2 regions of the Ventrimonas sp. genome follow, and region 1 is predicted to be linked to the other one. Evidence: a T-box and tRNA genes for the amino acid it is inferred to sense, from the RefSeq annotation. Region 1 holds a T-box; the other holds one or more tRNA genes.
What was found. The T-box of region 1 lies ahead of leuS (leucine--tRNA ligase). A T-box ahead of a tRNA ligase gene usually reads a tRNA of that ligase, here a tRNA-Leu.
Positions count from the first base shown of each region.

Region 2: it has a tRNA-Leu gene. The T-box ahead of leuS (leucine--tRNA ligase) is inferred to sense a tRNA for this amino acid. The anticodon was not compared.

Region 1 is NZ_DBFCCJ010000017.1:3,658-18,451, forward strand. It holds gene ACMP1L_RS02400 (GntR family transcriptional regulator) at 1-80, opposite strand, end outside; gene ACMP1L_RS02405 (SIS domain-containing protein) at 331-1,437, shown strand; gene ACMP1L_RS02410 (PTS sugar transporter subunit IIA) at 1,434-1,847, shown strand; gene ACMP1L_RS02415 (PTS sugar transporter subunit IIB) at 1,884-2,381, shown strand; gene ACMP1L_RS02420 (PTS mannose/fructose/sorbose/N-acetylgalactosamine transporter subunit IIC) at 2,394-3,161, shown strand; gene ACMP1L_RS02425 (PTS system mannose/fructose/sorbose family transporter subunit IID) at 3,164-3,982, shown strand; gene ACMP1L_RS02430 (N-acetylmannosamine-6-phosphate 2-epimerase) at 4,017-4,739, shown strand; gene ACMP1L_RS02435 (SIS domain-containing protein) at 4,774-5,859, shown strand; gene glnA (type I glutamate--ammonia ligase) at 6,043-7,383, shown strand; gene ACMP1L_RS02445 (ANTAR domain-containing response regulator) at 7,434-7,976, shown strand; gene dapF (diaminopimelate epimerase) at 8,044-8,865, shown strand; T-box leader at 8,935-9,175, shown strand; gene leuS (leucine--tRNA ligase) at 9,227-11,641, shown strand; gene ACMP1L_RS02460 (hypothetical protein) at 11,662-11,949, opposite strand; gene ACMP1L_RS02465 (hypothetical protein) at 11,946-12,275, opposite strand; gene ACMP1L_RS02470 (hypothetical protein) at 12,442-12,591, shown strand; gene ACMP1L_RS02475 (chorion class high-cysteine HCB protein 13) at 12,661-12,882, opposite strand; gene ACMP1L_RS02480 (polya polymerase) at 12,990-13,226, opposite strand; gene ACMP1L_RS02485 (VanW family protein) at 13,530-14,794, shown strand, end outside.
Region 2 is NZ_DBFCCJ010000053.1:69,816-84,609, reverse strand. It holds gene ACMP1L_RS09115 (potassium/proton antiporter) at 1-1,585, shown strand, start outside; gene ACMP1L_RS09110 (sensor domain-containing diguanylate cyclase) at 1,582-3,054, opposite strand; tRNA gene ACMP1L_RS09105 (tRNA-Leu) at 3,268-3,351, shown strand; tRNA gene ACMP1L_RS09100 (tRNA-Asn) at 3,379-3,451, shown strand; tRNA gene ACMP1L_RS09095 (tRNA-Leu) at 3,456-3,539, shown strand; tRNA gene ACMP1L_RS09090 (tRNA-Leu) at 3,742-3,825, shown strand; gene ACMP1L_RS09085 (deoxyguanosinetriphosphate triphosphohydrolase) at 3,968-4,978, shown strand; gene dnaG (DNA primase) at 5,042-6,817, shown strand; gene rpoD (RNA polymerase sigma factor RpoD) at 6,875-7,990, shown strand; gene ACMP1L_RS09070 (tRNA (adenine(22)-N(1))-methyltransferase) at 8,018-8,725, shown strand; gene ACMP1L_RS09065 (Nif3-like dinuclear metal center hexameric protein) at 8,703-9,500, shown strand; gene ACMP1L_RS09060 (nucleoside kinase) at 9,545-11,200, shown strand; RNA gene rnpB (RNase P RNA component class A) at 11,281-11,627, shown strand; partial or broken gene ACMP1L_RS09045 (PLP-dependent transferase) at 11,821-11,991, shown strand; gene ACMP1L_RS09040 (ABC-F family ATP-binding cassette domain-containing protein) at 12,017-13,993, opposite strand; gene ACMP1L_RS09035 (redox-sensing transcriptional repressor Rex) at 14,171-14,794, shown strand, end outside.

The sequences.
Region 1 (14,794 bases):
TCGCCAATCTGCAAATTCTTTCTGGAAATTTCCTGCTTGATATAATCTTCAATCTGTTTGTATTTTGCTGTTTTCTGCATAACATCACATTCCTTTTGTCTGTTCATTGATATTGATCTATACATATAGTCAGTATATCACATTTAGTAAAGAAAATGAAGTTTGAATATGAAATATATTAGAAAATACTGATGAAAATATATACAAATAAACGAGGAAAGTATTGATTTTATCAAAATAATGTAGTAATATATGTATATACAAAGTATAAAATGACGAATAATAGAAAAGATATTTGCAAAAACGCAACAAAATGAACAGGAGGAAATTATGGAGACACCAAGCATGATTGGTTATATTCAGGACCAGGGGCGTGCCTTGAAGGCCACATTTGAAAACAGAGCAGTTTATTGTAATCCGTTTTGTCAAATTTTTCAGGAACGTGATATTCGGAAAATCTATCTTCTGGGTTCTGGAACCAGTTACAATGCCGCAACGGCAATTAAACAGTATCTGGAAATGTATCTTCCTGTGGAAGCAGAAGTGATGATTCCTACAGTATTTACGAACCACGCGAAAATTAATCGAAATTGTATATACAATCAAGATGAGATATTGGTGGTCGGTATTTCTCAGTCAGGCACCAGCGTATCAACCATTGAGGCCATGAAAAAGGCGAAACAGGAAGGGTACTATACAGTTGCCATCACTGAGGCAACAGAAAGTCTGATTACCAGAGAGGTCGATCGAGTTGTAAAGCTGACGTGCGGAAAGGAAGAAATTCCGGTTGAGACGAGAGGATATAGTGTAACATTGCTTCAAGGGTATCTGACAGCATTGGAAGTTGCACATTCCAGAAAAAAACTGGATGATACAGATTTCGAATTGCGGATCACCAGAACAGCAGAATTTCTGGAACATTATCCGGAAATTATGGAGCAGACAGAGAAATGGTATTTGGCAAATCAGAAAGAGCTTCTTAACATGAGAAAGGGCTGTGTTGCCGCCTATGGCCTGAATTACTGTACGGCCATTGAGGCAGAATTGAAGCTGTTTGAGACGTTTAAACATCCAGTACGTGGATATGAAATGGAAGAAATGATCCATGGTCCACAGATGGCATTTGATGAAGATACTTATGTTTTTCTTGTCGCCTCCGAAGAAAAAGAATTGGAGCGGGTACCACGGTTCATTCAATTCTTTGAGGAGAATCACATTACAGAACATGTTTTTGTAATCACTGCGAATGAGATGAAAATGAAAGAAAAAGATTTATGCTTTTATGCACCGATTCCGGCAGAATTAAGCCCACTTGTTTTTACGCTTCCGTTTCAGATTATGGCTGCGAGAAATTGTATTGCAGTGGGTATCGATACAGCAAAACGTCCCAAGAATAGAAAAGCATTTGCGCATATTTATATGGAGGAACAGTCATGAACCAGTTCATTATTGTAACACATGCAACACTGGCAGGAGGATTTGCAGATGTTGTGAGGTTTTTTAAATCAGATTTGGAGAATGTTCAGTTTATTAATGCTTATGTGGAGTCGCAGGAATTTGAAAAAGAGTTTCGGACTGCACTGGAAAAGGTAAAGGGCGAGAATGTGATTGTTCTTAGCGATATCATGGGAGGAAGTGTCAATCAGGTGGCAACAAGGCTGATGCAGGAATTTTCTTATCAGCTGATTACAGGGATAAATCTTCCACTTCTGATTGAACTGACCTTTATGCCAGATGGAATAACCGCGGAGCAGATTCGGAACAGCGTTGTCAATGCAAGAGAACAGATTGTATATGTCAATGATTTTGTCCGGCAGGAAGAAGCGGGCGGTGAAGAGGAATTGTAATGAGATAAATAAGATAAAAAGTAGGAGGGAATGCGTATGATTATTATGGTAAGGGCAGATGATAGGCTGATTCATGGAATGGTGGCGGTGTCCTGGACATCCCATTTGCAGCCTCAGACGATTCTGGTGGCCAACAATGTGGCTGCGAAAGATTCCTTTAAAGCCATGACGATGAAAATGGCAAAGCCGGCGGGGGTGAATCTTGTAATCAAATCTCTGGATGACTCTATCAAAGCACTGAATAATCCAATCAATGACAAAAAGAAAATTTTTCTTGTAACGGAAACAGTCAAAGATGCGGCTTATATTTATGAACGCACTGCTGGTTTCGGACATCTGAATGTCGGAACGGCAGGAGTAAACAAAAAGGAGGGAGAAACCTACATAGCAACATTGCCTCAGGTGTTTATGACGGAGGAGGAATTTCGGTTTGCCAAAAAGATGGCAGACAGAGGCGTGGAGATTTTTGCACAGATTACTCCGACCAGGGAACGGATGGAATTTAAAGACATTGAGAAAATTTTCGGCAAGTAGGAGGGATATGTTATGATTCAGGGATTTTTGGTAGCATTAGTAGCAGCACTTGTGTATATGGAATCCAGAATTGGAGGCCAGCATATGCTGGACCGTCCGATCATCATTGGACCACTGGTTGGTGTGATTCTTGGAGATCCGGTGACAGGCCTTATGGTAGGTGGCTCACTGGAACTGGTGTGGATGGGTCTTGTTGGTATTGGAACATCCACACCACCGGATGTAGTAGTTGGTTCCGCATTGGCTACGGCATTGGCCATCAAGACAGGAGCAACTTATGAAACGACACTGGCGCTGGCTATTCCAATTTCTCTTCTGGCTCAGGTCGGAGCAATCGGTGTCTGCATTCTGAATACTGCTTTTGCACATCGTGCAGATGCATGCGCGGAGAAAGGTGATTACCGCGGAGTAGAAATTTCAAACTGGATGGGATCTGCACTGTATTTTATTTTTAAATTTTCCATGGTATTCATCGGGTTTATGATTGGCTCCGATCTGATCACAAAGCTGGTAAGCAATATCCCGGAGATTATTCAGAAAGGTCTTGGGCAGTCGGGCAACCTGCTTCCGGCACTTGGTGTTGCTATGCTGATTCAGATGACATGGGATAAAAAGTTTGGAGCGTTTCTGTTCCTTGGGTTTGCCCTTGCTGCATTCTTAAATGTAAGTACCATTGGTGCTGCAATATTTGGTGTGGTATTCGCAGTCTTATACTTTATGCTGTCTGGCAATATGGGACATACAGCAACTGTAAATTCAGATGAAAGTGAGGAGTTATAGGCATGGGGGAAGAAAAGAAATTAAGTTCAAAAACATTAAAAAAGGTATTTAACCGTCATTATCAGCTTCTTGGATGCTTTAACTATGAACGTCAGATGTCGACTGGATATGCATGGACCATGATGCCAGCTTTGAAAGAACTTTACAAAGATAATCCGGAAGAAATGAAGTCAGCAGTCAAACGCCATTTGGAATTTTACAATTGCGCGACCACTCCAAGCCCGTTCATCATCGGCATTTCCTGCGCAATGGAAGAGCAAAATGCCAGTGCGGAACCGGGGGAATATGATCCGTCATCCATTACATCGGTTAAGGCTGCTTTGATGGGACCGCTGGCTGGTATCGGTGACAGTTTCTTCTGGGGAACGTTTCGCGTGATTGGTGCCGGTATTGCAGCTCCGCTGGCTGTAGCCGGAAACTTTATTGGACCTCTTTTGTATTTTCTGATTAATGTGATACCATCTGAAGTTGTCCGCCGTTTTGGTTTTAAGATTGGCTACGAGGGAGGTAGCACATTCCTGACTCAGATTTCAGAGGATGGAACTCTGCAGAAATTGACGGAATCAGCCAGAATTATGGGACTTGTTGTGATCGGAGCCATGATTCCGGCCATGGTAAAATGTGACATTGCCACTGTGCTGAACATCAATGGGGCTGAGATTGTCCTGCAGGATATGATTGATCAGGTATGTCCGAAACTTCTTCCAATGCTGTTAGTATTTATTTGCTATAAGCTTTTAAAGAAACGTGTATCTGGAACTGTGATTATGATCGGTCTGCTGCTCTTTGGCATCATTGCTGTAGCTCTTGGAATTTTATGATACTATTCAATTTTTGGAAAGACAGGTGTGAAAAATGGAAAAGAAAGAATTGATTGACAGTTTAAAAGATGGACTGATTGTTTCCTGCCAGGCTGTACCGAGTGAACCACATTATATGCCTGGGATCACAACCATGTATGCGGAATGCGCAAAATGGGCTGGTGCAGTTGGTCTTCGTGTGAATTCTCCGGATGATATCCGGGCCATCAAGGCGAAGGTAGACCTGCCAATTATTGGCATCTGGAAAATTGACCGCAATATCAAGGATGTGTATCTGACTCCAAGTCTGGAAGCTGCGCAGGCAGTATGGGATGCAGGTGCTGAGATTATTGCGATTCAGGCAACGAATCATTACCGGGATGATGGAAAATTGGCTTACGAGACCATCAGGGAAGTGAAAGAACATATTCCGGATGCCCTGATCTTTGCAGATGTTGCTACTGCAGAAGATGCTCGGATTGCAGCTTCTTATGGAGCGGATTTTGTTGCTCCTACATTATATGGATATACAAAAGCTGGATGCTTTGACAAACTGGAAATTAAGGACGCGCCGGATTATATCCTGTTAAGGGATATTGTAGATGCGGTGAAAGGAACTGATACAAAGGTAATTATGGAAGGAAAGGTATCAACACCGGAGATTGCAGTTCAATGCCTGTATATGGGAGCTCATGCTGTTGTTGTTGGAAATGCAATTACCAGACCACATATTACAGCAAAGAGATTTGCGCGGGCACTTGCCAGATTTCATGAATAGACAGCAGAGAATAGTAGAATAAGGGGAGTATAAAATGGAATATAGAGAATGGGACATGTATGATTATATTCTGGAGTCAAAAGCAGCAGTGAGAAATATTGTAGAAAATCAGGATACAATTTTTGAACAGGCTTTGAATTACTGTAAAGAAAAAAATTTTGAGCAGATTTATATTCTGGGATCTGGAACCAGTTATCACGCATCTGTAGCTGCAAAGAAAATTGTAGAAGACAAACTCGGCGTAAAAGTAATCAATATGTATCCGATGGAGTTTGTTGATAATGAACAGGTTTTTAATCCGAATACTCTGGTGATTGGTGTGTCTCATGCAGGAAGAAGCAGCAGCACAATACGGGCCCTGGACAAGGCGCGTGAACTTGGCTTTCTGACCATAGCTATGACGGCCGAGAGGGAGCGGCCGATTACGGAGCATGCAGATTGTTGTGTTTATATTGAAATCGGAGATGAATTTGCAGGACCAAAGACAAAGGGATATATTGGTTCTATCGCAACCATCGCAATGCTGGGATTGAAACTTGCAGTACAGAATGAGAAAATTGAGGAGAAAGAAAAGCAGGATCTGGAAAAACGGATGCTGGATACATCCGATCAGATCCCGGATATCGCAGAGCGTGCATGGGCCTGGTACCGAGAGAATGCAGAGAATTTGAAAAAATGCCGGCGCTTGATTGTGCTTGGATATGAATCCTGCATGAGCGCAATGCTGGAAGGAACCTTAAAGATTCTGGAGGCAGTCCGCTACAGCGTAGTTGGCTATGAAATGGAAGAATTTATGCACGGAGTATATCATTCTATTGACCAGGATACGTATCTTCTGTATCTGGGGTGTCCGGGAAAACATTACCAGCGGATGGTCAATATGATGAAGTACTTTGGGGAAAGAGACCACGCTCATAATTATATGGTGACTTCGGAAAAAGAGCAGGAGAGCAAAGAAAATTTTGTTTATCCGTTCCAGAATGATCCGTATTTTGCATCCATGGAGTATGTTGTCCCATTGCAGGTAATTGCACGCAAGCTTTCCCTGGATCTTGGAATTGACTGCAATATTTCCAGCGATCCAAATTTCCATAAAAAAATGGGAAGTTATACCTACTAAGTGAAAATGATATCGTGAAACGTAGTTGACATCAGTTGACAAAAAATGATGAAACTGCTATCATCAGTAACATGATGGAACAAGGGCGTTTCAGGAAAGCTTCGCGAGGAGCTTTCTTGACGCTCTTGTTTTTTTATTATAATATGAATGATATATCTCATTACAGTATGGAAGGAGATTGACATGAGCAGATATACGAAAAAAGATATCATCCGTATGACGGAGGAAGAGGATGTGGAGTTTATCCGTCTTCAGTTTACAGATATTTTTGGAATGCTGAAAAATGTGGCGATCACGGCAGGACAGCTGGAAAAGGCATTGAATAACCGCTGCATGTTTGACGGTTCCGCAATTGAAGGCTTTGTGCGCATTGAGGAATCCGATATGTACCTGTATCCGGACCTGGATACCTTTGCAATTTTTCCATGGAGACCGCAGCAGGGCAAGGTGGCACGCCTGATGTGTGACGTATACCATCCAAACGGCGAGCCATTTGAAGGCGATCCGCGTTATGTGTTAAAGAAGGTTCTGAAAGAGGCTGCGGATATGGGCTATGAGTTCCACGTGGGACCGGAGTGTGAGTTCTTTTTATTCCATACAGATGAGGAAGGACGCCCGACCACCAATACCCACGAGAACGCCAGCTATTTTGATGTGGGTCCCATCGACCTGGCTGAGAATGTACGCCGCGATATCGTTCTGAATCTGGAGGATATGGACATTGAGGTGGAGGCATCCCACCACGAATTATCTCCGGCCCAGCATGAGATCGATCTGGAGTACACGGAGGGACTGGCTGCGGCAGACAACATTATGACCTTCAAGATGGCTGTAAAGACCATCGCAAAGCGCCATGGTCTTCACGCAACCTTCATGCCGAAGCCGAAGGCAGGCATGAACGGCTCCGGCATGCACATCAACATGTCTCTGGCTGATGCCCGTGGAAAAAATCTGTTCGTAGATGACAATGACAGTCTTGGTCTGAGTAAGGTGGCGTATCAGTTTATGGCAGGGATCCTGGCACATATCCGGGAGATCACCCTGCTCACCAATCCTCTGGTCAACTCCTATAAGCGTCTGGTCCCTGGGTATGATGCGCCGGTCTGCGTGGCATGGTCTGCCCATGCAAACCGCAGCGCACTGATCCGTATTCCGAGTTCCCGCGGGGAAGACAGCACCCGCATCGAACTGCGCTGCCCGGATTCCGCAGTAAACCCGTATCTGGCACTGGCAGCCTGCCTGGCAGCAGGTCTGGACGGCATTAAAAAAGAAATGACACCTCCGGCCAGTGTGGACTGCAATGTATTTGCCATGACAGATGAAGAAATCCGCACTCTGGGGATTGAACAGCTTCCTCAGACCATGGGTGAGGCCCTGGAAGCTTTTGAGGGCAGCACATTCGCAAGAGAGGTGCTCGGAGATCATATTTACACGAAGTATCTGGAAGCAAAGAGTGCAGAGTGGAAGAAGTTTCGCGCGGAAGTAACGGACTGGGAAGTGCAGGAATACCTGTACAAGTTCTAGCGGAGCAGTTTTCAGAAGTTCCCTGATATCAAAACCCGGAGGTGAGCGTTTTGGCAAATATTATTGTGGCATTTTCTAAGCCGGAAGACGCAAAAAGCATAAAAAACATATTGATGAAAAACGGGTTTGAGGTGGTCGCTGTCTGCACATCCGGAGCACAGGTTCTTTCCCAGATGGAAGATTTAAATGGAGGGATCGTAGTGTGTGGCTATCGTCTGACAGATATGCTGTACTCGGAACTGAGGGAATGTATGAGCGCGGAGAATGCCATGCTGATGATCGCGTCTCCAAATAAGTGGTCTGCGGACGCACCACAGGATGTGGTGTGCCTGCCCATGCCATTAAAGGTACATGATCTGGTGGGAACCCTGGAGATGATCGTGCAGGCCCAGGCGAGAAGAAAAAAGAAGCTGCGCCAGCAGCCGAAGCAGAGAAATGAGAAGGAGCGCGCTGTTATTGATCAGGCCAAGGCACTTCTCATGGAGCGCAACAGCATGACGGAGGAGGAAGCACACCGGTACATACAGAAATGTAGCATGGACAGCGGAACCAATATGTATGAGACAGCCCAGATGGTCATCAGTCTGATGTAGGGTGAAGGTATCATGGAATAAATCAGCAATACAGGTAACGTAAACAAATATAGAAATGGAGCGGTTTATGAAATTTACAAAAATGCAGGGAATCGGAAACGATTACGTCTATGTCAATTGTTTTGAGGAGCATGTGGAGGATCCGGCGCGCGTAGCGCAGCTTGTGAGTGAACGTCATTTTGGAATCGGGTCAGACGGCCTGATCCTCATCTGCCCGTCCGAGGTGGCAGACTGCCGCATGCGGATGTTCAATGAGGATGGAAGTGAGGGCAGCATGTGCGGCAACGGTATCCGCTGCGTGGGAAAATATGCTTACGATCACGGTATTGTTGACAAGCCGCAGATTTCGGTTGAAACTCTTGGCGGCATCAAATATCTGGATATGAGGATAGAAGGCGGAAAAGTGAAAACCGTAAAAGTTGATATGGGCATTCCGCAGCTGACCAGTGAGCTGCCGGAGAAAATCCAGGTGGATGGAAAAAAACTTGAGTTTACCGGAATTGATGTTGGAAACCCGCATGCCGTTTATTATGTGGATGATGTAGACAGTCTGGATCTGGAAAAAATCGGTCCGGCTTTCGAGATGCACGAGCGCTTTCCGGACCGCGTCAACAGCGAGTTTATCCGGGTTATTGACCGCAGACACCTGCAGATGCGTGTGTGGGAGCGGGGCAGCGGCGAGACCTGGGCCTGCGGGACCGGTGCAACGGCCAGTGCTGTGGCCAGCATGATGCTGGGCCTGGTGGAAAACACCGTGGAGGTGCAGCTGATCGGCGGAAATCTGGAGATTACCTGGGACCGTGAGAGCGGGCATGTCTATATGACCGGTCCGGCTGTGGAGGTTTTTACCGGTGAGATCGACCTGACACAGTATGAAGAGAAAAATTGAATCTAAAATCCACCCCTTGACACGGATTTCCAATTATGCTAGATTAAAAAGCAGTGGTAATATACAATCTTAAATGCGATGAAAAGAGAAAGTATGCGTGATGAGGTTTTCAGAGAGCTGTCGGATGGTGCGAGGCAGCAACAGCGTGCGCAGAAACTGGTCTTGGAGCAGCCCGCCGAACACATTTTTAAAGCAGTAAGTAGGCCGGGACGGATATCCACCGTTATCGGAATCAAGCGCATGCGAACGCATGAAGCAGAGTGGTACCGCGCAAGGAGCAAAAAGTGGAAGAATATCCTGCGTCTCTGACAATATCAGGGATGCAGGTTTTTTATTTCTTAAATTGCAATCAGGAGGAAGAATCATGGCAAGTTACAACCATAGCGCTATTGAGAAAAAGTGGCGTGAAAACTGGGCTCAGAACCCGATCAATGTCAATGATGGCAAAAAACCGAAATATTACTGTCTGGATATGTTCCCATATCCGTCCGGAAGCGGACTTCATGTAGGTCACTGGAGAGGTTATGTGATCTCTGACGTATGGAGCCGTTACCAGATGTTAAAGGGTCATTATGTCATTCATCCGATGGGCTGGGATGCATTCGGCCTTCCGGCAGAGAACTATGCAATCAAAATGGGTGTGCATCCGGCAAAATCTACCGCTGAGAATATCAAGAACATTAAGCGCCAGATCAACGAGATCGCAGCTATTTATGACTGGGATATGGAAGTGAATACCACCGATCCGGAATTCTATAAATGGACCCAGTGGATCTTTGTACAGATGTTTAAAAAAGGCCTGGCTTATGAGAAAGAGTTCCCGATCAACTGGTGTCCGTCCTGTAAAACCGGTCTGGCAAACGAGGAAGTAGTAAACGGCTGCTGCGAGCGCTGCGGTTCTCCGGTTACCAAGAAGAACCTGCGTCAGTGGATGTTAAAGATCACCGCTTACGCAGACCGCCTGTTAAACGACCTGGACAAGCTGGACTGGCCGGAAAAGGTTAAGAAGATGCAGAGCGAGTGGATCGGCAAATCCTACGGTGCCGAGGTGGATTTCCAGGTCGAGGGAAGAGATGAGAAGATCACCGTTTACACTACCCGCCCGGATACTCTGCACGGCGCAACCTTTATGGTACTGGCTCCGGAGCATGCTCTGGCTAAGAGCCTTGCAACTGACGAGACCAGAGAGGCTGTTGAAAAATATATCTTTGATTCCTCCATGCGTTCTAATGTGGACCGTATGCAGGATAAGGAAAAGACCGGCGTATTTACCGGAAGCTATGCCATCAACCCGTTAAATGGCGCAAAGGTTCCGATCTGGCTGTCTGACTATGTACTGGCAGATTATGGTACCGGTGCGATCATGTGCGTACCGGCACATGATGACCGTGACTTTGAGTTTGCAAAGAAATTCAATATTCCGATCATCCAGGTTATCGCAAAGGATGGAAAAGAAATTGAGAATATGACCGAGGCTTACACCGAGGCAGTCGGTACCATGATCAATTCCGGTGACTGGAATGGCATGGAGTCTTCTGTATTAAAGAAAGAGGCTCCGGCTATGATCGAGAAGATGGGCTTTGGCAAGAAGACCGTCAACTATAAGCTTCGTGACTGGGTATTCTCCAGACAGCGTTACTGGGGCGAGCCGATCCCGATCGTACATTGTCCGAAATGCGGCAACGTGGCTGTTCCGGAGGAAGAGCTTCCGTTACGTCTCCCGGAGGTCGAAAGCTACCAGCCGACCGGTACCGGCGAATCACCGCTGGCTGCAATTGACGAGTGGGTAAACTGCAAGTGCCCGCAGTGCGGCGGCCCGGCAAAGAGAGAGACCAACACCATGCCGCAGTGGGCAGGTTCTTCCTGGTACTTCTTGCGTTATGTGGACAACCACAACGACAAAGAACTGGTTTCCAGAGAGAAGGCTGACAAATATCTGCCGGTTGATATGTACATCGGCGGCGTAGAGCACGCAGTCCTGCATCTTCTGTACTCCCGTTTTTACACGAAGTTCCTGCACGATATCGGAGTGGTAGACTTTGATGAGCCGTTCAAGAAGCTGTTCAACCAGGGCATGATCAATGGCAAGAACGGCATCAAGATGAGTAAATCCAAAGGAAACGTGGTTTCCCCGGATGACCTTGTAAGAGATTATGGCTGTGATGCTCTGAGAATGTATGAGCTGTTTGTAGGACCGCCGGAGCTGGACGCAGAGTGGGATGACCGCGGCATTGAAGGCGTTTCTCGCTTCTTAAGCCGTTTCTGGAACCTGGTTCAGGATAGCAAGGACAAAGATATCGCAGAGACAAAAGAAATGGTCCGCCTGCGCCACAAGCTGGTATTTGACATTGAGCAGCGCTTCAACCAGTTCAGCTTAAATACCGTTGTATCCGGCTTCATGGAGTACAACAACAAGCTGATCGAGCTGGCTAAGAAGACCGGCGGCATCGACAAAGAGACCTTAAAAACCTTTACCGTCCTGCTTGCTCCGTTCGCACCGCATATCGGTGAGGAAATCTGGCAGCAGCTTGGCGGAACCGGCAGTGTGTTCCATACCCAGTGGCCGGAGTGCGATGAAGAAGCCATGAAGGACGATGAGATCCAGATCGGTGTTCAGGTCAACGGCAAGGCAAGAGGCGTTGTGACCATCCCGGCAGATGCCTCCAGGGATGTTGCCCTTGCAGCAGCAAAAGAGGCTGTGGCTGACAAGATCACCGGAACGATCGTGAAAGAGATTTATGTACCGGGCAAGATTATCAACATTGTCTGCAAGTAATATATGAATATGGCTGGCTGTCAGGAAGACCTGGCAGCCAGCTTTTTTGCGAAAAAATGAAGCATTTCTACCTTTTTCTTTTCATCCGGCGGCATGCCGGAGGTGATGATGGAGATCAGGAGAGCTGTTTCCTGGTCAGTGAAGGTGATATGATTTTTCCGGGCATCGGCCTGAAGTGAGAGCAGGGCAGGCAGCAATTCGGATTTCGACCGGGCAGAAATCTGTGCCGCGATTTTTTCTATGTACTGAAGTTTGACCGGATCCATCCCGGCCAGTCTCGGATCATTTTTCCATTCGTCTGGATTCATAATACCTCCTTCATGATCTGAAAGTTTTCCAGCATCTCAATCATTTCCCGTTCTCTTGGACCGGCATAGGGCTTGATAATCTGCAGAAGCTGTATGGGGGTAGCGGGCTTTGGCGTGGAGGGAGAAAGACCCATGGCAGAAATCTCCTCGCCGTCAAAGAGAGACTGGGCACGCTGCAGCTCCTGTATCTTAACCAGGAGAGAGACTGCACGCTGCTGGGAAACCGGAAGATAGGGGATTGCTGCTTTCAGCATCTGAAGCTTCGGATCAGCAGTCAGATAATCAAAGTCCGTCAGCTTGAACTGGTTTTCATTCTTTTCCTTCATGGAAGGGATCCTTGTTCTTTTTGAAACAGTATATGCGGGGGCGGTTCATATCATGCTGCGGTTGGCGCGCATAGTATAAAGTGTAAGACGAAATGCCGTAAAGAAGGCTGCGTGTTACTGTCTGCATAGCGGCCTCAAAGAAAAACGGCGACAGGAGCGAGGTAACATGAAAACAAGACTGGTCATAGATGGAAATGCGGTATATGAGATCGATGAGGAATGTGAGGCATGTCTCTGCCGGGAAAGCTCACACGCGGAAACGGATAAGCGGATTGGAAAAATGGAAAAGCGAGAAACGGAGGAGGCAGACTCCTGAAATCGGATGCTATAGATAGAAAAAACTCCCCCTCAGTCTGTGAGGGGGAGTTTTGCGTATCTGCACTGTTTAACAGAAGCTGCCGCATCCACTGTTGCCGCCGCAGCAGCATAACAGCAGAATGATCCAGATCCAGTTACAGCTGTTATTATGTTCGCATCCACATCCGGAACCAAAACCGTTGCCGCCGCAGCAGCACAAAATCAGGATCAGCCAGATGATGTTGCAGCCGTTTCCTCCTGAATTGCAGTCACATCCGCATCCGCAGTTTGTAGCAGCCAGATCGCTCATATGAAAAACCTCCGAAAAGATATTTACAATCCATCATATGAACGGCGGCCTGTCAGTGTTTCCGCTTTTTGAAAAAGAATGTTCCGTGGAATATCCCGGCGGAAAAATTATTCACCCTGATACATGTATTTGATCAGGCGCTCAATGTCGTCCTTATCCTGTGCTACGATATCAAGCTCCTTAATGAAACCGTTGGAGAACATGGTAGCCATGGAAAGGTACTGGGACAGCTTGGATTTTAAGTTGATGCGGTCGCCCTCCGGAGATACCAGCTCAACCGGTCCCTTGCACTGATCTACAATCTTAAAGAAGCTTTCTACATCGTTGATATTCTGAATTTTCATTTAGGATTCCTCCTTTGTTTGATGAATGACTTGGTTATCTTTTTGACAAATAAAAGTATAGCAAAAGTTTAACAATCCTGCAAGCGCCAGAATTTCCAAAAAATGTATGAGATAAAATACAGATTCAATGCAGAAATACAAGGGCGGGACAGAGGACAATGAAAAAACATCGTCAAAAAACATAATAAAAATTTCACTGTTTTTTCAAAAAATTAGTGGTTCTTTTTTTGAATGGATATGCTATACTGTTTTAGTGCATATTTGCGATGAGATTAATAATATAGAAGAAACACAGGTGAAATCATGAATCAGTATGAGAATGGCAGAAATTCCGGAACAGGGCGCTCCAGGGCCAGGAGTACATCTTATTCCGGCAGCGGAAGAAGCACTTCTGCTGGGAGACAGACAAGAACAGCGGCCGGAAGCGGGAAAGGCAGCGCCTCATCTTCCCGGAGTACTTCCACAAGGAGCACTGCCGGCAGAGGCAGTTCAGGAAGCAGTGTAAGGCGGACTTCAGGAAACAGCAGGTCTGCTTCCTCACGCTCCGGATATTATTATAATGAAGCAAGGCCTTCTTCTTCCGGCCGGCATGGAGGAAGACGCGGCGGTCCGGATTTTGGAAAACTCGCGATTGGCGGCGTGATTCTGATCCTGGCAATTTTCTGCGTTACATTCCTTATAAAGAAAGCAGCCGGTTCCGGAAAAGCGGATACAGAACAAGAAACGGAAATCACGGTTCCGGAGACAGAGCTGGAAAAAGAGGTTACGGTAGACGGCATCAACATCACCGGCATGTCCAGAGATGAGGCCAAAGCAGCAATCCTTAAGGATTTCCCGTGGGGCATGAAGGTTACCTGGCAGGATCAGAGCTATGATGTGAATGATCTTATGGCAGAAAAGGTGGATTCCCTGCTGCGGGAAATTTACACCGGTGAGCCGAAGGAAAGCTATACGCTGGATACTGCAGGCCTGGAAGATGCGGCAGCAAAGGAAGCGGAAACGGTTGCCGGTCTCTGGAATAAGAAAGCAAAGAACGGCAGTATTTCCGAGTATGATGCATCCTCTGACAAGTTCTTATTTAAGGGAGCAGAGAACGGACTGGCCGTAGATCAGGAAAAGTTAAAGACAGATATTATTGCAGCTTTAAGCCGCAAGGACTTTACGGCAACCATTGCCGCAACGGTTAATGAGGTGGAGCCGGAGTTTTCTGAGGCAGCTGCAAGAGAAAAATACAAGACCATCGGAACCTTTACTACCAATACTACTTCTAATCAGAAGCGAAACACCAATGTGAAGCTGGCGGCTAAGGCTATCAATGGAATTGTACTTCAGCCGGGTGAAGAATTTTCGTTTAATAACCGTGTCGGCGAGCGTACAGAGGCAAAGGGCTATCAGGCAGCTGCTGCATATAACAATGGTGAGGTTGTACAGGAAATCGGCGGCGGTGTATGCCAGGTTTCTTCCACGATGTACAATGCAGTAGTAAAGGCAGGACTGAAAACGACCATGCGCCGGTCCCATACCTTTGAACCATCCTATGTAACTCCGGGAACAGATGCAACGGTAAG
Region 2 (14,794 bases), on a different contig from region 1:
TCAGATTATCCTGCTTGTTGGCGTTGTGATCATGATCTGTGTCCTGATGGGACGCGTAACCTCCAGGCTGGCTGTGCCGTCCCTGCTGATCTTTATCGGATTGGGAATGCTGTTTGGGGAAGATGGGATCTTCCGGATTGTATTTGATGATTATGGAGTAACGGAGACGATCTGTTCTGTCAGCCTGATCTTTATTATCTTTTACGGAGGCTTTGGGACAAATGTGAAGGAAGCAAAGAGTGTGGCTGCAAAGGCGCTGCTTTTGTCCACACTGGGCGTGGCGCTGACCACCGGATTTGTGGGCGTGTTCGTACATCTGGTGCTGCGTCTGCCGTGGCTGGAGAGCTTTCTGGTTGGCTCGGTGATCGCATCTACGGACGCAGCGTCTGTATTTAATATCCTGCGCACGAAAAAGCTGGATCTGAAATATCATACGGCATCGCTTCTGGAGCTGGAATCCGGTTCGAATGACCCGGTATCTTATATGCTGACGGTGGTATTCATCGCCATGATGAGCGGAAAAGCAGTTTCCCTTCCGCTGATGCTGGCGCAGCAGATCGGATTTGGTCTTGTGTGCGGTGCAGTGGCTGGGCGTCTGGCTGTCTGGGCGATAGACCGGTTCTCGTTTCAGATCGAGGAAGGCAATACGATCTTTGCAGTGGCAGCTATGCTGGTGAGCTACGCGCTGCCGCAGGTAATTGGCGGAAATGGTTATCTGGCAGTGTATCTGTGCGGCATCATCATGGGAAATTCCCGGATTCCGGAAAAACGGAATCTGATGCATGTGTTTGATACGGTCACGGGCATTGCGCAGATGATGATCTTCTTCCTGCTGGGGCTTCTGGCGACACCCAGTGAGCTTCCGGCGGTCCTGCTTCCGGCAGCACTGATCATGCTGTTTATGACGGTGATCGCCCGTCCGGCGGCGGTAGCAGCCATTCTTCTGCCGTTCCGGTCCCATATCCGTCAGATTGGCGTGGTATCCTGGGCGGGACTGCGCGGCGCTGCCTCCATCGTGTTTGCGATCATGGCCGTTTTGAGCAAAGTGCCGATGCACTATAATCTTTACAATCTGGTGTTCTGCGTGGTACTTCTTTCCATTGCAGTGCAGGGGACTTTTCTGCCGCTGGTATCCGAAAAGCTTCGGATGATCGACCGGAATATGGATGTGCGCCGTACCTTCAATGATTATGAGGAGGAAAGCAGTATCCATTTTGTAAAGACACATATTCAGGAAGGGCATCTGTTTTGCGGCAAAAGGGTAAGAGACATCAGTCTCCCACCGGAAATGCTGATCGTAATGATCCTCCGGGGAGAAGAAAAGCGTATCCCCAATGGAGATACGCTGCTTCTGGCCGGCGACCTTCTGATCCTTGCTGCCCCGGAGTTCACTGAAGGAGAAAATCTGATCCTGCGGGAGAGAACTACGGTCAAGGGAGACAAGTGGACCGGAAAAACCCTGAAGGAAATCCCTCTCTCGAAAGGGACGCTGGTAGTATCTGTCAGGAGAGGGGAAGAAACCCTCATCCCGACCGGAAATACCAGGATTCAGGAAGGCGATATCCTGATCATAGCCAAATATTAAGCCTTTTCATAGACGGAGAAGTTATTGCGTCCTCCGCGCTTTGTCTGATACAGTGCCTTATCTGCATTGCGGTACAGGTCATCAAATCGGGTTCCCTGCTCTGGGCTGAAGGCGACGCCCACACTGAAGGTGATGGCCTGTCCGTTCATTTCTGCATGCTTTACGGAGCGGATGTGCTCCAGCATGCTCTGGACACGGGAAAGGGCAGCATCCCGGGAGGAAACCTGCTTCATGAGTATCACGAATTCATCGCCGCCAACGCGCCCAATAATATCATCGTCCCGGAACTGGTTCTTTAAGAATTCGCCCACGCGATGCAGGACTTTGTCACCGACAGCGTGTCCGTAGGTATCATTGACGCTCTTGAACTTGTCGATGTCCAGGATGAGAAACGCATGAAGCGCATCCGGACGGCTCGTCCGCAGAAATTCATCAATGGCGGGCTGCGTATGTTCCTTATTATATACAGCAGTCAGACCATCGATCTGCGCGGTATGTACCAGCTCGTTGTAGTCTCTGGTGTGGACGGATACAATGCGTCCGATCAGAAGAATGACCAGGAGTATGAAATAGGCATTCAGGATCAGCTCATAATTGTGAATGAAACTGTAATTCGCGTTTGCAACGGACACCGGAATCACATAGCATATCATCCAGTTATTTAAAAGAATCGGAGCATAGGCAACATAGCGGCCGGATTTTTGAATTCCCGGCTGAGACAGTTTGAGCAGGCCATGCGTCTTTGCCTGAAATGCATCGCGGATTGTCTGCAGAGAATCTTTTCCGCAGACAGTCCACTGACTGTAAAAGTCGAAAAAGTTGTCACCATAGCTGATGATCTGGTGTGTAGAATTGCCGTCCAGTGTGATGATGTCTCCGTCTTCATTAATAATGATACAAAAGCCTTCACCCCCAAACAGATCATCGAAGATCAGATGGTTTAGCTCAGTTACATTGTAGGACGCACTGAGAAGACCGATGATTGCATTGTCATGGAGAACGGGCACGCTGAGAATGACACGGGTTTCATGGTCAATGCTGCTTTGAACGGGATCGCTCAGTGTCCGCTTTCCGGTTATGCCCTCCTGGAAATAGCTGCGGTGGGAGACATTCTTTATATCACCGTTTTCATAGTGGGAGGTGCCGTCCGGCTCAATGAGGGCTACATGGTCGATAGACGTGGTGGACTGGATGGCGGAAAGCATGTTTTTGTTTTTTTCAGAGATGAGTTCGCCCTCTGCTCCGATCTGCGCGGCAACACCGTCCAGAAACTGGTAGTTGACATTCAGAATCTCTTCAAAATGGATGCTCTGCCTGGAAATATTCGAGGTAAGCTTTTTCTGGGCCAGCTGATCTGCGGCATGATGGGATGCGATGGAAAATACAAGGATGCCCATAGCTGTGGCAATGATAAAAGCCGCTATACTGGATAGGTAACCCTGCAAGGGTGTCTCTGTCTTTTTCTTCATAGGCATACTCCCTCGGATTTTACTTATTATAGTTAATTATATCAAATTTTGCCGGAAATTCTACAGAATGCGGATTGAAAATTTGACAAAATGGATAAAAAATGTGTCAAAACGGGAAAATTGAAAGAAGTAAATACAAGAAGAAAAAAACTTGAAAAATAAAGAAAAAGTACTTGCCAGAACAGGAAAACTGTGATATATTATTAAACGTTCGCGGGAGTGCTGGAATTGGCAGACAGGCTAGACTAAGGATCTAGTGGCAGTTATGTCGTGTGGGTTCAAGTCCCATCTCCCGCAGTATCTTCCAGAAAGATACGGGAACATTCCTCGATAGCTCAGTCGGTAGAGCACGCGGCTGTTAACCGCGCTGTCGTAGGTTCAAGTCCTACTCGGGGAGCTTTGCAGAAGTGGCGGAATTGGCAGACGCGCACGGTTCAGGTCCGTGTGGTAGCAATACCTTGTGGGTTCGACTCCCATCTTCTGCATCAGTGAAAACGGAGAGCAAAGGTTCTTCGTTTTTTTGTTTTATAGGAAGTTACACGGCAAAAATTTCTGAATTGACATTTTTTCACATGTTTTCACGGAAACATATATTTTTAAAAAAATCAAAAAAGCAGTTGACAAATTATATGGAGTTAGATATAATATACTTGTTGGTTCGGTGAGTGATCGCTGAGCAAATGGTTCGCAGAAGTGGCGGAATTGGCAGACGCGCACGGTTCAGGTCCGTGTGGTAGCAATACCTTGTGGGTTCGACTCCCATCTTCTGCATCAGCGAAAGCGGAGAACGAAAAGTTCTTCGCTTTTTTGCATGCCCAAAACCGGAAAATAGTATGAAAATTTCAAAAATTATGCTATACTTATTATAATTTATGCGAAGCAATGAGCAAAGTCCGGAAAGGGGCGGTGTCTGATGAACATAAGAGAGATGAGGGAAGCCTGGGAGGCAGATTATCTGAGCTGCTATGCATCATTGAGCAAAAACACAAGGGGGCGTGACCGTGAGGAACAGCCCTGTGACATCCGCACTGCATATCAGCGCGACCGTGACCGGATTCTCCATTGCAAATCCTTCCGAAGACTCAAACATAAGACCCAGGTATTTCTGGCTCCGGAGGGTGACCATTACCGTACCCGTTTGACCCATACGCTGGAAGTGGCACAGATTTCCCGTACCATTTCCCGCGCCCTGCGCCTGAACGAGGATCTTACTGAGGCCATTGCCCTGGGACATGATCTGGGCCATACGCCCTTTGGACACTCCGGCGAACGGATCCTGGATGAATTGTGTCCCTATGGCTTTGCGCATTATCTGCAGAGTGTGCGGGTGGTGGAAGTACTCGAAAAAGATGGGAAGGGCTTAAATCTTACCTGGGAAGTCCGCGATGGCATCATGAACCACAGAACCAGCGGTCATCCTTCTACACTGGAGGGATGTGTCGTGCGCCTTTCGGACAAGATTGCCTATATTAACCATGATATCGATGATGCTATCCGGGCAAAGATTTTTACCGAAGATCAGCTTCCGGAAAAGTACACGGATGTGCTGGGGCACAGCGTGAGGGAACGATTGAATCTGCTGATCCATGATATCATCCTGCAGAGCATGGACCGTCCTGAGATCCTCATGTCTTCTCATATTGAGGAAGCAATGCAGGGTCTCCGGCGCTGGATGTTTGAAAATGTTTACGAGAATAAAGTGCCGAAAGCCGAAGAGGGCAGAGCCCAGCAGCTTCTGGTGTTTTTATATCAGTATTATCTGAAACACACGCAAGAGCTTCCGGAAGAATATCTGCTGATGATCCGGGAACGGAAAGAGCCAAAGGAACGGGTGGTCTGCGACTACATTGCAGGCATGAGCGACAGCTATTCCATTGACAAATTCGAGGAACTGTTTATTCCGAAGTCATGGAAGGTGCATTAAGGCGTATCCGATCAGATACGGAACAGATTCATCTGATGAAAGAGACAGGGAAAGGAGAGCTTCATGTATTATCCGGAAGATGTCGTAGAAGAAGTGCGCACAAGGAATGACATTGTAGATGTGATCTCTGGATATGTAAAACTTCAGAAGAAAGGGGCAAATTATTTTGGACTCTGCCCCTTTCATAATGAAAAATCACCATCGTTTTCCGTTTCACCCCAGAAGCAGATGTATTACTGCTTCGGGTGCGGGGCTGGAGGCAATGTCATTACGTTCGTGATGGAATATGAGAATTACACCTTTCCGGAGGCTTTGAAGGTGCTGGCAGACCGGGCCGGCGTTCATCTGCCGGAGGTGGAGTATTCCAAAGAAGAGAGGGCGAAAGCAGACAGGCGTTCGACTCTTCTGGAGATCAACAAGCTGGCTGCTAATTATTTTTATTACCAGCTGCATCAGCCGCATGGTAAGCTTGGCTATGACTATTTTCGCGGACGGGAGCTGTCTGATGATACCATTCGCCGGTTTGGACTGGGGTTTGCCAATAAGACGAGCAATGACCTGTATCAGTATCTGCGCTCCAGGGGCTATACAGACGAAATACTGCGCGACAGCGGCCTGGTGACCATGGAAGAACGAGGCAGCCATGACAAGTTCTGGAACCGCGTTATGTTCCCTATCATGGACGTGAACAATCGTGTCATTGGCTTTGGCGGACGCGTTATGGGAGATGGAACACCGAAATACCTGAATTCTCCGGAAACACTGGTCTTTGACAAGAGCCGTAATCTGTACGGACTGAATTATGCCCGGACCAGCCGGGAAAAATATATGCTGGCCTGTGAGGGCTATATGGATGTGATCGCCATGCATCAGGCGGGCTTCACCAATGCAGTGGCATCCCTGGGTACAGCGTTTACCACACAGCAGGCGGTGCTGTTAAAACGCTATACGGATACGGTCATCCTGACCTACGACAGTGACGGGGCCGGCGTGAAGGCGGCGCTCCGGGCTATTCCGATCTTAAAAGAGGTTGGCATCTCCACCAAGGTGCTGAATTTAAAGCCTTACAAGGATCCGGATGAATTCATCAGGAATATGGGAGCCGATGCGTTCCGGGAACGCATTGCGAATGCACAGAACAGCTTTCTGTTTGAGATTGATGTCTTAAAACGGGAATATGACCTGGGAGATCCGGAGCAGAAGACAAAATTCTATAACGCTGCGGCCAGAAAGCTTCTGGAATTCCAGGAAGCGCTGGAGCGTGACAATTATATCCGGGCGGTGGCACAGGCACAGTTTATCCCATATGAGGATCTGCGGCGTCTGGTGAACCGCCTTGGAAACCAGTTTGGTCCTGCTGCGGTCAGACACCGGGACGAGGAAGCATCCGAACCGAGGGAACGCAGAAAAAAGAAGGAGAAGGATGACGGCATCCGCCGCTCCCAGCGTCTGCTTCTTACCTGGCTGATCGAGCGTCCGCAATTATTTGAAAAGATTGATGGTATCATTGGACCGGATGATTTTAAGGAACCGCTGTACCATGAGGTGGCTCAGCAGGTATTTGACGGGCACCGGGAGGGACATATCAATCCGGCCGGGATCCTGAATCGGTATATCAACGATGAAGAACAATATAAACAGGTTGCGGCGCTGTTCAACGCAAGCCTGGATGACTCTTTAAATAATGAAGAACAGCGAAAAGCATTTTCCGAGACCGTGCTGAAGGTAAAGAAAAACAGCCTGGATGAGGCCAGCCGGAGTGCGGCAGACATTGCGGCGCTCCAGGAGATCATAAAGCAGCAGGCAGCACTGAAAACGCTGCAGATATCCATTGACTAAAGGAATTACCGGGGGTATTCCTACCGGCAGTCTGCAATTGAGAAAGGGCGGATCGATATGGAGGAACGTACACAGTCATTTGATGAGAAACTGACATTGCTTCTGGAGGAGGCGAAAAAGAAAAAAAATGTGCTTGAAAACCGGGAGATTCTGGATTTTTTTAAGGGCGAGATCCTGGATCCGGACAAGTTGGACCGGATATACGATTTTCTAGACAACCATCATGTAGACGTGCTCCGAACAGAAGAGGAGGACATAGATCCGGACCTGTTTCTGGATGAAGAATCGGAAGAAGAGGAAGAATCACAGCTCGATCAGCTGGATCTTTCTGTGCCGGAAGGCATTGGCGTGGAGGATCCTGTCCGTATGTATTTAAAGGAGATAGGCAAGATCCCGCTTCTGACCACAGATCAGGAAATTGAATTGGCAAAACGCATGGAGCTGGGAGACCAGCTGGCAAAAAAACGTCTTGCCGAGGCAAATCTCCGTCTTGTAGTAAGCATTGCCAAAAAGTACGTGGGACGCGGCATGCAGTTCCTGGATCTGATTCAGGAAGGAAATCTGGGACTCATCAAAGCTGTGGAAAAATTTGATTACCGCAAAGGCTATAAATTCTCTACTTATGCAACATGGTGGATCCGCCAGGCAATTACCCGGGCAATTGCAGACCAGGCCCGTACCATCCGCATTCCGGTGCATATGGTGGAGACGATCAACCGTCTCATTCGCACTTCCAGACAGCTGGTACAGGAACTTGGGCGGGAGCCAACTGCGGAGGAAATCGCCGCAAAAATGGAGATTCCGGTAGAGCGTGTACGTGAGATCCGCAAGATCTCCCAGGATCCGGTGTCGCTGGAGACACCAATTGGTGAGGAGGAAGACAGCCATCTCGGAGATTTTATTCAGGATGAGCACGTGGCAGTTCCTGCGGAGGAGGCAACCTTTACCCTGCTCCATGAACAGCTGATGGAAGCCCTTGATACCCTGACTGAGCGGGAACAGCAGGTACTGCGCCTGCGTTTTGGACTGGATGACGGAAAGCCGAGAACTCTGGAAGAGGTAGGAAAGCAGTTCCATGTGACAAGAGAACGCATCCGTCAGATAGAAGCGAAAGCCCTGCGGAAGCTTCGTCATCCGAGTCGAAGCAAAAAACTGAAGGATTATCTGGATTGACAAAATACATTAAAGGAACAGGATAAGATGAGATTATCAGACAGACTGGAACGGATTGCCGCAAAGGCAGCAGAAGTAACAGAAGGATATGTGGCAGACGTGGGGACGGATCATGGATTCGTCCCGATCCGTCTTATGGAGACTGGAACCGTCAGGCACGTAGTTGCTATGGATGTACGAAAGGGTCCCCTGTCCAGGGCAGCAGAGCATGTACGGGAATATCATATGGAGGACCGGATCGAGACACGCTTAAGCGACGGGTTGCAGGAGCTGAAGGCCGGTGAGGCAGATACCGTGATCATTGCGGGAATGGGCGGTGAACTGATGCTGCGCATTCTCCGGGACGGTGCACATATGTATGATAGTGTGAAGCATTATGTGCTCTCACCCCAGTCGGAGCTTTCTGCGTTCCGGCACGGACTGGAAAAACTGGGGATTTCCATTTTGGAAGAGCAGATGCTGATGGATGAGGGGAAATATTATGTGATCCTGCATGCTGCTCCGGGATCCATGCACTATGAGCAGGAATACGAATATCGTTACGGCTCAGATCTGATCCGGAAACAGGACCCGGTCTTAAGAGAATTTCTGGAGCGGGAGCTGGCTCAGGGAGAGGAGCTGCTGGCACATCTGTCCCTGACGCAGACGGAAGGTGCACAGAAACGCGCAGAGAGCCTGAGACAGGAGTTAAACGAGACGAAGGAGGCATACCATGCTTTGCAGGGAACTGATTGAAAAACTGGAAGAGCTGGCTCCGCGGAGCCTGGCCTGTGACTGGGATAATCCGGGCTTTCTGGCAGGACGGGGAGATAAGAAAATAAAAAAGGTGCTGGTCGCGCTGGATGCGACCGACCGGGTGGTGGAGCAGGCAGTGCTGGAGCATGCGGATCTTCTTCTGACCCATCATCCGCTGATCTTCCGGGCATTGAAGCAGGTCAATGACACGGATTTTATCAGCCGCCGGATCGTAACGCTATTGCAGGCGGATATTTCTTATTTTGCCATGCATACCAATTTTGACGCGGCCCCCGGCTGCATGGCAGATCTTGCTGCAAAACGCCTTGAAATCCAGGATAGCCAGCCGTTAGAGATAACCGGGGAAGTAAACGGGATCCCGGTGGGCATCGGAAAGGCCGGCAGGCTGGCAGAACCGGTTTCACTGGATACTTTGGCAGAACAGGTGAAGCAGGTATTTGAGCTGCCATTTGTGCTTGTATACGGAGAGAAAGCTGTGGGCGAGAAGGTCAGCCGTGTGGCGGTGTCTCCGGGGGCAGGAGGCAGTATGATCCGTTATGCACTGCAGCAGAAGGCTGAGGTTCTGGTCACCGGAGATATCGGACATCATGATGCCATTGATGCGGCTGCGCAGGGCATGGCAGTCATTGATGCAGGACACTATGGCCTGGAACACATCTTTGTGCCGTTTATGGCGGAGTATGTAGCACGTGTTTCTGACGGCACCATCGAAGTGATCCAGGCTGAGCCGGATTTTCCGGCCAGAGTGTTTTAAGCGTTGTCGGAATCATCACGAAACCGAACGGAAGGAGAATGTCTATGGTTCATGTATGCGTATTGGGAGAAAACAGACAGTACAGCGAAGATACCCTGCTGAAGGATGTGGCAAAGGAAGTGCAGGAGTCTTTTTCACATGAGATCCTGCTTGCTACGGTAGATGGAAAGCTTCAGGAGCTTCATAAAAAAGTTAAAGAAGGTACAAGTGTGGAATTTCTCACAGCAGCTGATAAGCCTGGTATCCAGACCTATCGCAGAAGTGTACTGCTGATCCTTTTAAAGGCCTTTTACGAAGTGATCGGCGCAGAGCATATCCAAAAGGTATCGGTAGAATATGCGATTGCCAATGGCCTGTTTATCGAATCCGCCGGAAGCTTTGAGAAAACTCAGGAGCTGGTAGACCGGATCAAAGCAAAGATGCGGGAATATGTAGCTGCAGAGATTCCGATCATGAAGCGCAATGTGACCACGGATGAGGCCATTGAGATCTTCCGTCATCACCGCATGTATGAGAAGGAACGGCTGTTCCATTACCGCCGGGTTTCCAGGGTGAATCTGTACAGCATTGGCGGATTTGAGGATTACTATTACGGCTATATGGTCCAGAACACAGGTTATCTGAAATATTTTGACCTGATCCTGTACCGGGATGGTATGATGCTGCTTCTGCCGGAGCAAAAAAATCCGGAACAGGTGGCAGAGTTTCATGACCGTGAGAAATTGTTTGAGGTGCTGGACGAGACAGAAAGCTGGGGCAGACAGCTGGAGGTGCCTACAGTAGGTGCCCTGGATGATGTGATCTGTGAGGGAAAGGCCAGTGAGCTGATCCTGATGCAGGAAGCGCTGATGGAAAAGAAGATCGGTGATATCGCGGAGCAGATCGCAAGCCGGCCGGATAAGAAGATCGTCATGATCGCAGGGCCGTCTTCCTCCGGAAAAACGACCTTTTCCCATCGCCTTTCCATTCAGCTAAAGGCGAAAGGCTTAAAGCCGCATCCCATTGCGGTGGACAATTACTTTGTCAACCGGGTAGACAGCCCGCGGGATGAAAATGGCAACTACAACTATGAGGTGCTGGAATGCCTGGATGTGGCATTGTTCAACCAGAATATGACAGATCTTCTGGCAGGAAAAACAGTGGAGATGCCGGAGTATAATTTTGTGAAGGGACAGCGGGAATATCACGGAGATTTTCTGACTCTGGGACCGGATGATGTACTGGTCATTGAGGGAATCCACTGTCTCAATGAGAAACTTTCCTACGCGCTGCCGAGAAAGAACAAGTTTAAGATTTACATCAGTGCGCTGACACAGCTGAATATCGACGAGCATAACCGCATTCCGACCACAGATGGGCGTCTGCTGCGCCGTATTGTGCGGGATGCGAGAACCCGCGGCGCTTCTGCACAGGACACTATTCGCATGTGGCCGTCGGTACGCCGGGGGGAAGAAGAAAATATTTTCCCGTACCAGGAGGATGCAGATGTGATGTTCAACTCTGCTCTGGTCTATGAACTGTCGGTGCTGAAGCAGTATGCTGAGCCGGTGCTTTTTTCGGTGCCACGGGACAGCGCGGAATATGTAGAGGCCAAGCGCCTGCTGAAATTCCTGGATTATTTTCTGGGTGTCAGCAGTGAGGAAATTCCGCACAATTCCCTGATCCGGGAATTTATCGGCGGAAGCTGCTTTAAGGTTTGAACCGGTTTGTGAAATACTGCTTTCATGTGTCATTTTCGGAACTTGACAGCGCCTGGGAATAATGCTAGAATAGGGAACATTGAGTAAGACAAATGGTCGCTGCCGCAGAAACGAAAGGCTGCGGGAGAGGAAAGTCCGGGCTTCACAGGGCAGGGTGCCAGATAACGTCTGGCGGAGGTGACTCCAGGGACAGTGCAACAGAAATATACCGCCGGCTTTGCCGGTAAGGGTGGAAGGGCAGTGTAAGAGACTACCGCCCGTCTGGTAACAGACGGGGCACATGTAAACCCCACTTGAAGCAAGACCGAACAGAAAGCATAAGGCGGCCCGTCTGCTTTCGGGTAGGTTGCTTGAACCAGGTGGTGACATCTGGTCTAGATAGATGACCATTCAACGACATAACCCGGCTTATCGTCTTGCTCATAACCTGATTTTAAGAGAGTGTGCTTTGCGGCGCACTCTTTTTGTTTTCATTCACAGACAGGTATTGACATATATCCAGGAATTGGAGATAATAAACCCACTAAATACATAGAAGATAAAAATGCTTATGGAAAGAGAGATTGAAACAAAATGTATCCATCTGGAAAAGGTCGTGGCATCCCTGGAGAATGGTGTAGACGCTTCTGACTTATCCGACTACGCAGACCCATGCGGATGTTCCAAAGGAAATTCAGGAAAAGAACGGACTGACGGACGCAACTCTGCGTATGTCTGTGGGCATTGAGAATGTGAAAGATTTGATCGCGGAGCTGGACCAGGTGTTTTGTGAGATTGAGAATGAGCAGTAGCAGCACAGAAAAAAGAGCCGGCAGATTATTCTGCCAGCTCTTCCCAGGTTTCATAGAGTTCTTCCAGCTTTTGCTGGAGGGACTCTTTTTCGTTATTCAGTTCCACGAGGCGGGTAACGTCGGTGTATATTTCCTCCTGAGAGAGAAGCGTATCAATTTCGCTGTCCCGGGTCTCCAGTCTGTGAATCTCGTCCTCGACCTTCTTTAAGTCGTTCTGACGTTTGCGGATGCGGGCCTGCTCCTCTTTCTGGGCTTTCCAGTCCAGCTTGACCTCGGTTTCTGCTGAGGACTTTGTCATGCCGGGAACTCCCGTAGCTTTTAAGCTGCCGTTTGCGGCTGCAGTTCCGATGGCGCGGTCGCGCCCGGTATGCGTGGGGTCCACATAGAGCTCCTTCATGAGCTCCTTCTTTTCCAGATAGTAGTCATAGTTGCCGATATAGTTTAAGAAGGTCTGACCAGTCAGTTCGAGAATACGGGTGGCAGTCTGGTTGATGAAGTAACGGTCATGGGAGACATAGAGTACAGTTCCGGTATAATGTTTCAGTGCATTCTCCAAAATCTCCTTGGAAATGATGTCCAGGTGGTTGGTCGGCTCATCGAGAATCAGAAAGTTAGCCTCAGAGAGCATAAGCTTGGCCAGGGAAACACGGCCACGTTCGCCACCGCTTAAGTCAGAAATGCGTTTGAATACATCGTCCCCGGTGAACAGGAAGGCAGCCAGTATGTTGCGTACCTGGGTGTTGGTCAGATTCGGGTAGGCATCCTGTACCTCCTCAAATACTGTCTTTTCCATATGAAGGACGTGATGCTCCTGGTCGTAGTAGCCGATGTGCACCTTGGAACCCAGGGTGATGGTGCCGGTGTCGGCAGGAAGCATACCATTGATGATTTTTAAGATGGTGGTCTTGCCGGTTCCGTTGTTGCCGATGATGGCAACCCGTTCTCCCCGCTTTACTTCCATATCAACATGGGAGAAAAGATGGGTGCTGCCGAAGGATTTGCTTAAATCCCGGATGGTGAGAACATCGTTGCCGCTGACGATATTTGGTTCCAGGCTGATGCGCATCTCATCCTGGATCTCAGCCGGCTTGTCCAGCACCTGGATCTTGGAAAGCATCTTCTCACGGCTTTCAGCCCGCTTGATGGATTTCTCACGGTTGAAGGATTTTAATTTGGTGATGACCTCTTCCTGATGCCTGATCTCCTGCTGTTGGTTTAACCAGGCCTTCATCTGGGCGGCTCGGATCATGGCCTTTTTTTCACTGTAGGCGGTGTAGTTGCCAAGGTAAACGCAGGCATGCCCCTGCTCCAGCTCTACCACTTTGGTGACTACTCGGTTTAAGAAATAGCGGTCGTGGGCTACGATGATGACAGCTCCGTTATAATTTAACAAGTAAGTCTCCAGCCAGGCAATGGATTCCATGTCCAGGTGGTTGGTTGGCTCATCTAAAAGGATAATATCCGGGCGGGAGAGAAGCAGTTTGCCTAAAGATACGCGGGTTTTCTGGCCGCCGGAGAGGGTAGACACGGTTTTGTCAAACTCGTCTTCGGTAAAGCCAAGGCCCTTTAAGACACCGGTCAGTTCACTTTTCCATGCGTAGCCATTTTCCAGTTCAAAGGTATGGCTTAAGCGGCTGTATGCAGCCAGCATCTGTTCCAGTGCTTCTCCGGAGGCATTCTGCATATTGAGCTCCAGCTCGCGGATCTGCTGTTCCATATCGATGATGGGCTGCTTGACTTCTTTTAATTCCTCATAGATGGTACGGCTGCTGTCCAGATCCTGGTGCTGCGCCAGGTAGCCGAGGGTTTTGCCCTTTGCGAGAACGACCTCGCCGGAATCCGCTGACAGCTCGCCGACAATGATCTTTAAGAGAGTAGACTTTCCGGCACCGTTGATGCCTACGATGGCAGCCTTTTCCTGATCTTCTATATGAAAAGATACTTCGGACAGAATCTCATCCGTGCCGAAGGCTTTGCTGATGTGATTGCATGATAAAATCATAGATAACTCCATTTCGTTACGTTTTCTACTATAAGACTTATCAAGTATAATATAGGCTTTCAACACTTGTAAAGGACTTTCTTCTGATTTTTTGTTTCGAAATTGTTTGAACATTGACATAGATTTCGCAAACGGTTATAATAGATTTTAATAGTTTACGTATAGGAGATGTGCAACATGGAAAACAGAGAGATATCCAAAGCAGTTATTACAAGACTCCCGAGGTATTACCGTTATCTCGGAGAGCTTTTGGAATCAGGTGTAGAGCGTATCTCATCCAATGAGCTGAGTACCAGGATGAAGGTGACTGCTTCCCAGATTCGTCAGGATTTAAATAACTTTGGAGGATTCGGTCAGCAGGGTTATGGTTATAACGTAAAATACCTGTATACAGAGATCGGAAAGATCCTTGGAATCGACCGCCAGCATAACCTGATCATTATTGGTGCCGGAAATCTTGGTCAGGCCATTGCAAATTATGCAAATTTTGAAAAGCGCGGTTTTATGATCAAAGGCATGTTTGACATTAACCCGAGACTGATCGGGCTTGTGGTACGCGGAATTGAGATCCGCGGAGTAGATGATCTGGAGCAGTTTATCAAAGATAATGATGTTCAGATGGCAGCACTGACCATTCCGAAAACAAAAGCTCCGGAGCTGGCTGACCGTCTGGTCAATGCGGGAATTAAAGGAATCTGGAACTTTGCCCATCTGGATCTGAATGTTCCGGACGATGTTGTGGTGGAGAATGTTCATCTTTCCGAGAGCCTTATGCGCCTGTCTTATCGGGTATGCAGCATG